2 regions of the Kitasatospora sp. NBC_01560 genome follow, and region 1 is predicted to be linked to the other one. Evidence: riboswitches for the same ligand, from Rfam matches in the RefSeq annotation. Region 1 holds a riboswitch; the other holds the start of a gene.
The links. Region 1 has a riboswitch for cyclic di-AMP ahead of OH807_RS12980 (NlpC/P60 family protein). Riboswitches for the same ligand answer to the same signal wherever they lie in the genome.
Positions count from the first base shown of each region.

Region 2: linked by a shared signal. The riboswitch ahead of OH807_RS08025 (peptidoglycan DD-metalloendopeptidase family protein) and the one ahead of OH807_RS12980 (NlpC/P60 family protein) in region 1 are both predicted to bind cyclic di-AMP.

Region 1 covers NZ_CP109364.1:3,032,793-3,036,351, reverse strand. The annotation lists gene OH807_RS12990 (NYN domain-containing protein) at 1-33, shown strand, start outside; gene OH807_RS12985 (NlpC/P60 family protein) at 246-1,289, shown strand; cyclic di-AMP (ydaO/yuaA leader) riboswitch at 1,617-1,771, shown strand; gene OH807_RS12980 (NlpC/P60 family protein) at 1,782-2,918, shown strand; gene OH807_RS12975 (NlpC/P60 family protein) at 3,144-3,559, shown strand, end outside.
Region 2 covers NZ_CP109364.1:1,948,512-1,952,070, forward strand. The annotation lists gene OH807_RS08020 (DUF2470 domain-containing protein) at 267-986, shown strand; gene OH807_RS08025 (peptidoglycan DD-metalloendopeptidase family protein) at 1,251-2,246, opposite strand; cyclic di-AMP (ydaO/yuaA leader) riboswitch at 2,252-2,409, opposite strand; gene OH807_RS08030 (MFS transporter) at 2,720-3,559, shown strand, end outside.

The DNA.
Region 1 (3,559 bases):
GTGCTGCTGCTGAACCGGCTGGCCCGGCCCTAGGTCGGCGCGGAGCCCGTCCGGACCGGAGTGACGCCTGGTCAGCGTCCGGTTTGCGGGGATGTGGGGATCCGGTGAAGTCATGACGGCGGGCCGGAGTTCACGCCTTCGGGGGAGTGGCGGAAAGCGTGGATCTTCACTAGTGTCTGGCGTCAAACCTATTTTCCGGATTCTCACTCGTTAGGGTGAGTCCGTTGGAAGAAGGAGCCGGTCTCTTGGCCTCCCACCGCCGTCCCAAGCAGCCGAGCCGCGCGCGGGTCTCCGTGCTCACTGCCGCCGCTGCGACCGCGGTCGCTCTCTCCGCCCAGGTCGCCGCCCACGCCGCGCCGAGTCCGTCCCCCAAGAAGGAGGACGTGAAGGCGCAGATCGACCAGCTGCAGGAGGAGGCCGAGCAGGCCACCGAGAAGTACAACGGCGCCAAGGAGCGGGCCGACCAGCTCCGCAAGCAGGCCGACCAGCTGCAGGACCAGGTGGCCCGCGGCCAGGACCAGATGACCCAGCTTCAGGGCGGTCTGGCCGAGGTGGCGGCCGCGCAGTACCGCACCGGCGGCATCGACCCGTCCGTGCAGCTGATGCTCTCCTCGGACCCGTCCGGTTACCTGGACAAGGCCTCCAGTGTGCAGCAGGCCAGCTCCAGCCAGGCCGACGCGCTGAAGGGCCTCCAGGACCAGCAGCGCCGGCTGGACCAGCAGAAGACCGAGGCCGCCGCGATCCTCGCCTCGCTGGACACCACCACCAAGGACCTGAACCAGTCCAAGGCGGACGTCAACAAGAAGCTCAAGGAAGCCCAGGACCTGCTCAACTCGCTCAGCGCCGCCGACCGCGCCGCGCTGAAGGCCGCCCAGCAGCAGGACGACCGCGCCTCGCGCGGCAGCGAGCGGGCCGACCTGGGCAGCCTGCCGCAGGCCAGCGGCCTCGCCGGGGCGGCCGTCAGCAACGCGATGAGCAAGCAGGGCTCGCCGTACGTCTGGAGCGCCACCGGCCCGAACAGCTTCGACTGCTCCGGCCTGATGGTCTGGTCCTACGGGAAGGCCGGCGTCTCGCTGCCGCGCACCTCGCAGGCGCAGGCCACCTACGGCACCGCGGTGCCTTCGCTCGCGGCGGCCCAGCCGGGCGACCTGATCATCTACCGCAGCGACCGCAGCCACGTCGGGATGTACATCGGCAACGGCATGGTGGTGCACGCGCCGCACACCGGCGACGTGGTCAAGGTGATGAAGGCCGACGCGATGCCGATCAACACCATCCGCCGGGTCTGACGGACCGGCACGCCCACGGGTCGGGATGCGGCCCTGTGATCCGCGCCACCTCCTTGCCGGGGGTGGCGCAGGCGTTTCCGGCCGCGCGGTGACCAACGATCAGCTCCGCGTGGACCACTGATCACACCCGGTCATATTCACAAATGAACTTGGGTATTCTTCCGTCTTTTTTCTGACAAGGATTTGAACGGATCACGGTTCTGTTACTAGTGTCGTGCCTCGAACCACCGCACAGTCGATCACCCAGCCTGGGTGGCGGCGGGGGTTTACCGCCGAGTTCGTGAAGCAGCGGGACGGGTCGCACGACCTGTCCGACGGGGAGCCCAGTAGTCGGGGGCGCTGTGGAGCGGAGCCGGGGAACCATGTTCCTCCGGGGTGAATCGGCGCCAGGTCGGCCGTCTCGACGGCCGGTGAGGCGTCGTAGGGCACGCTTCCGGCCCGAACCCGTCAGCTCACCCGGTAGGCGGGCGTTGGAAGAAGGAGTCCGCCTTCGTGGCGTCCCATCGTCGTCCCAAGCCTGCCGGCCGCGCCCGGGTCTCGATCCTGACCGGTGTCGCCGCCGCGGCCGTCGCCCTGTCCGCGCAGTCCGGCGCCCACGCCGACCCGACGCCGACCAAGGACCAGGTCAAGGAGCAGGTCGACCAGCTCAACGAGCAGGCCGAGCAGGCGACCGAGAAGTACAACGGCGCCCAGGCCAAGCAGCAGGAGCTGCAGAAGCAGGTCGGCGAGCTCCAGGACAAGGTCGCGCGCCAGCAGGCCTCGGTGATCGAGGCCCAGGGCGGTCTCGCCGAGATCGCCGGCGAGCAGTACCGCAACGGCGGCATATCGTCGACCGTCCAGCTGATGCTCTCGTCCAGCCCGGACAACTTCCTGAACCAGGCCGGCGCGCTGACCCAGGCCAGCAGCACCCAGTCCGGTGCGCTGAAGGACCTCCAGGAGCAGCAGCGCAGGCTCGACCAGGACCGCAACGAGGCCCAGGGCAAGCTCGGCGAGCTGGAGGCCACCACCCAGCAGCTGAAGACCTCCAAGGACGAGGTCCAGGCGAAGCTGGCCAAGGCCCAGGACCTGCTCAACACGCTGACCGAGCAGGAGCGCCAGGCGCTGCGCGCGGCCGAGGAGAAGGCCGCCGCCGAGGCCAAGGCCAAGGCGGACGCCGCCAAGGCCGAGGCGAAGGCGAAGGCGGACGCCGACCGCGCCTCCCGCGACAACAGCCGCACCGACCTCACCGCGCCGGCCGCGAGCAAGCCCGCCGCGCCGGCCGCGCCCGCCGCCAACGGCTCGCGTGCCGCCGCCGCGATCGCCGCCGCGGAGAGCAAGCTCGGCGCGCCGTACGTCTACGGCGCCACCGGCCCGGGCTCCTTCGACTGCTCCGGCCTCACCGGCTGGGCCTACGCCCAGGCCGGCGTGTCGCTGCCGCGCACCTCGCAGCAGCAGGCCGGTGCCGGGACCAACGTCGGCACCAACATCGCCAACGCCCAGCCCGGCGACCTGATCATCTACCGCTCGGACGCCAGCCACGTCGCCCTGTACGTGGGTGGCGGGCAGGTCATCCACGCGCCGAAGCCCGGTGCTTCGGTCCGGTACGAGACCGCCAGCATGCTGCCGATCTCGGCCATCGTGCGCGTCTGATCCGGCATCGGTCCGGGCAGGCCCGGTCTCCCCTCGCGGGAGGCCGGGCCTGCGGCTTTTCCGGCGGTTCGGGCTAATGTCCGATGAGGAGTCAAATATTCGGGTTCGGAGGGGTTTGGACTCGATCGCCCGGACTCGCTAACGTCTGCCACCGGACACCCGCTGGAAAGCCGCCCGTCCCGGCGCGGCGGCGGGGCCGGGCCGCAGGATTGGAGCCGTCGCCGCATGGCCGTGCACCGCCGTTCGCCGCTGTCAGGAGCGCACGCCCTCGCCCGTGCGCTGGTGCTCACCGCGGCCGCCACCACCGTCCTGGGCATGGCCACCGGTGGCACCGCCCAGGCCGCGCCCGGCTCGCCGGACGCCCCGTCGAGCCGCAAGGACGTCAAGGCGCAGGTCGAGCAGCTCTACGACGAGGCCGAACAGGCCTCGGAGAAGTTCAACGCGGCGCTCGACGCCCAGCAGCGGCTCCAGCACGAGACCGGCACCCTGCAGCAGCAGGTCGCCGTCGGCCAGGACGAGCTCAACCAGCTGCGCGGCGACCTCGCCACCGTGGCCGGCGCCGAGTACCGCGGCGGCGGGATGGCGCAGACCGTCCAGCTGATGCTCTCCACCGACCCCGAGGGCTACCTCTCCAGGGCCCG
Region 2 (3,559 bases), 1.1 Mb from region 1:
GAACCGCTTTCCGGAGCGTACAGAGAATGTTGCGCGTGCAACTACCGAGGTCGACCATACGACCGATCGACAGATACTTGCAAGCGCGGACTATCTCCATGCGCAAATCACCGGACCCGGAAGCGCCGTCCGAGTGCCGCGCGAGCCCGCGTCACGCAGGCCCGCACCGCGCGGGCCCGCGACACGGGAGCCCGCGCACCCCGGGCCGCTTGCCCCAGCGGGGCGAAGTCATTAGGTTAGGCTCACCTAACTCACCGGAGGTCGCCATGAGCCCCAGCCCCACCGACGCCGAGGCGCCCGAACCCACCGCCGCCGAACGGGTCTGCAGCCTGCTCGGCGCCACCTCCTCGGTGGTGATCCGCGCCTGCGGCGAGTACCACGAACTCGACACCCCGGTCTCGGTGCACGGCTCCCGGCTGCGGCTCAGCGCCCCGCTCGACGCGCCGCTCACCCTCGCCGTGACGAGGGAACAGGACGGCCTCGCCGTCGTGCTGGACCTCACGGACATCGCGCCCGTCGCCGTCCGCGACCGGGTCCGCGGCCGCCTCACCCTGGCCGGGCGGCTGCACCTCGCCCACCTCGCCGACGACGGGCTCAGCGTGCACCTGCGCCTGCACGTCGCGCACGCCGTCCTCTCCACCCCGTACGGCACGACCGCGCTCACCGGCGCCGACATCTCGCTCGCGCGCCCCGACCCGCTCGCCCGCTACGAGGCCGGCCTGCTCACCCACCTCGCCGACGACCACCCGGACGCGCTCGCCGTGCTCACCCGGCTGCTCGACCCCGCCCTCCTCACCGGGCGGCCCGACGTCCGCCCGCTCGCGCTCGACCGGTACGGCCTGGTGCTGCGCCTGGACCACCCGCACGGCCACCGCGACGTCCGCCTGGTCTTCCCCGAACCGGCCGCGGACGCCGACGAGTTCGGCCACCGGGTGCACCAGCTGCTGACCGCCGCGCACCGCACGCTGCCCGCACACCGCGCCTGAATTCCCGGCCTGTCTGCCCTCCCCGCCGGAAACAAGACCGGAAACGGCACCGGAACCAACAGCGGAAAAGGGCACCGGAGCACCGGCGGAAACGACGGCGGCCGGCCCGGCCCGCGAATCGAAATTCGCGGGCCGGGCCGGCCTGGGCGTGTCCCGCGCCCGTGGTACCGCCGAAGGTGCGGCGATCATCCGGTCGAGCGGTCACCCGACATGACCATCCCGGAGATCGTTCGCCCCGCACCCGGCGGAAGTCCCGACCAGAGGTCAGATGGAGACGCCGTGCGCCCGCAGGTAGGCGATCGGGTCGATGTCCGAGCCGTACTCCGAGCCGGTGCGGATCTCGAAGTGCAGGTGCGGGCCGGTCACGTTGCCGGTCGCGCCGGAGAGGCCGATCTGCTGGCCGGCGGTGACGGTCTGACCGATCTTCACGCCGATCGAGGACAGGTGGGCGTACTCGGCGTACTTGCCGTCGGCCAGCTTGATCTCGACCTCGTTGCCGTAGGCGCCGCCGTTGCCGGCCTTCACCACGGTGCCGGCCGCGACGGCGCGCAGCGGGGTGCCGGTGGAGGCGACGAAGTCGGCACCGGTGTGGTGGCCGGAGGCCCACATCGAGCCGGCCACGCCGTAGGCGGTGCCGAGCTTCGGGTTGGCGACGGGGGCGACGTAGCCGGAGGTGCTGGCCACGGCGGCCGGGGCCGGGGTGGTGGCCGGCGCGGCGGGCTTCGCGGCGGGGGCGGCCGGCTTGACGGCCTGGACCGGCTTCGGGGCGGCGGGCTTGGGGGCCGGCTTCACCGAGTCGTGCGAGGCCTGCGGCTTCGCGGCGGGGGCGGCCGGCTTGGCGGCCTCGGCCGGAGCGGCGGTGCCCAGCGCGAGCTTCTGGCCCGGGTGGATCAGGTTCGGGTTGGCACCGACGACCGAGCGGTTGTGCTCGTACAGCGCCTGCCAGCCACCGTCGACGTTCTTGGCGGCGGCGATCTTCGACAGGGTGTCCCCGCCGACGACCTTGTAGCTCTGCTCGGCAGCGGCGGCGGCCGGGGCGGCGGTCTCGGCGGCCGGCTGCGCGGCGGCGGCCGGGGTGGCGTCGACGCTGGTGGCGCCGGTCCAGGTGCTGGTCTGCGCGGGCTTCGCGGCCGGGGCGGTGTGGGCCTGGGCGCTGATGGTGGTCACCAGCGGGAGGGCGAACGCGGCGCCGGTGACGGCGGTGGCGATACCGATGCGGGCGGCGCGGGGCAGGGCGATACGACGAGCCTGTGCGGGCATGGGGGTTTTCCTCTCCGACGCCTGCGAGGTGAGCTGTCGGGTTCGGGCTGGAGTTGCCCGGCCGCATAGGCGGCTTCACCCCAAGCCGGACCGTGAATTCCGGTCCGGCGACTTACCTTTGGGTCCCCCGCTCCTGCCGTACAGAGTTCGGTTCGTACCACCGGGCAGCGGCAGGACTAGGCGTTCCACCCGGTGGCCACCCGGGCCAATGCCGGGCGGTCGCTGAACTAAAACCCATCCGTCCGGGTGAAGCAATGTCGATCTCTTGAACCCGCAACAAAGGCCCGGAGCACCGTGACGCTCCGAATGATCGGCTGCACGGTATGTGCACAATCGATTCACCGCGCGCCACTGATCCACGACACTCCGCCGATTTCGGTTCCCGTCCGCATTCGGTCGCCTACGGAAAGCCATTCACCGACACACCCCCGGTGAGCCTTGTCACGTGGGCGCCCGGGGCGGACGATCGGGCCGTGGCCACCTCCGAGGCCGGCACCCTGCGGCTGAGCACCGCGCAGGGTCGCTGGGTACTACTGGCGACGGTGCTCGGTTCCAGCATGGCGCTGCTCGACGGCACCGTCGTGAACGTCGCCCTGCCGCGGATCGGCGCCGATCTCGGGGCCCAGCTCGCCGCCCTGCAGTGGACGCTGAACGCCTATCTGCTCACCCTGGCCGGGCTGATCCTGCTCGGCGGCGCGCTCGGCGACCGCTACGGACGGCGCCGGATCTTCCTGCTCGGCGTGGTCTGGTTCGCCGTCGCCTCCGCGGCCTGCGCCGCCGCGCCCACCATCGAGGTGCTGATCGCCTCCCGGGCCGTGCAGGGCATCGGCGGGGCGCTGCTCACACCCGGCTCGCTGGCGATGCTCCAGGCGGTCTTCCACCCTGACGACCGCTCGGCCGCGGTCGGCCTCTGGTCCGGCCTCGGCGGGGTGTCCGCCGCGGTCGGCCCGTTCGTCGGCGGCTGGCTGGTGGACGGTCCGGGCTGGCGGTGGATCTTCCTGCTGAACGTGCCGCTCGCCGCGCTGGTGGTCGCCGTCGCGTCCCGGCACGTGCCGGAGAGCCGGGACGAGAGCGCCACCGGCCGGTTCGACGTGCTGGGCGCCGCACTCGCCGCGCTCGCCCTCGGCGCGGTCACCTACGCACTGACGGCGGCCGGCGGCGGGCTCACCCCCGGGGTCTGGGTGTCGGGGGTGGCCGGGCTGCTGCTCGGCTGGGCCTTCGTCGAGGTCGAGCGCCGCTCCGCGGAGCCGATGCTGCCGCTCGGCCTCTTCTCCTCGCGCCTGTTCACCGCCGTCAACCTGGTCACCCTCTGC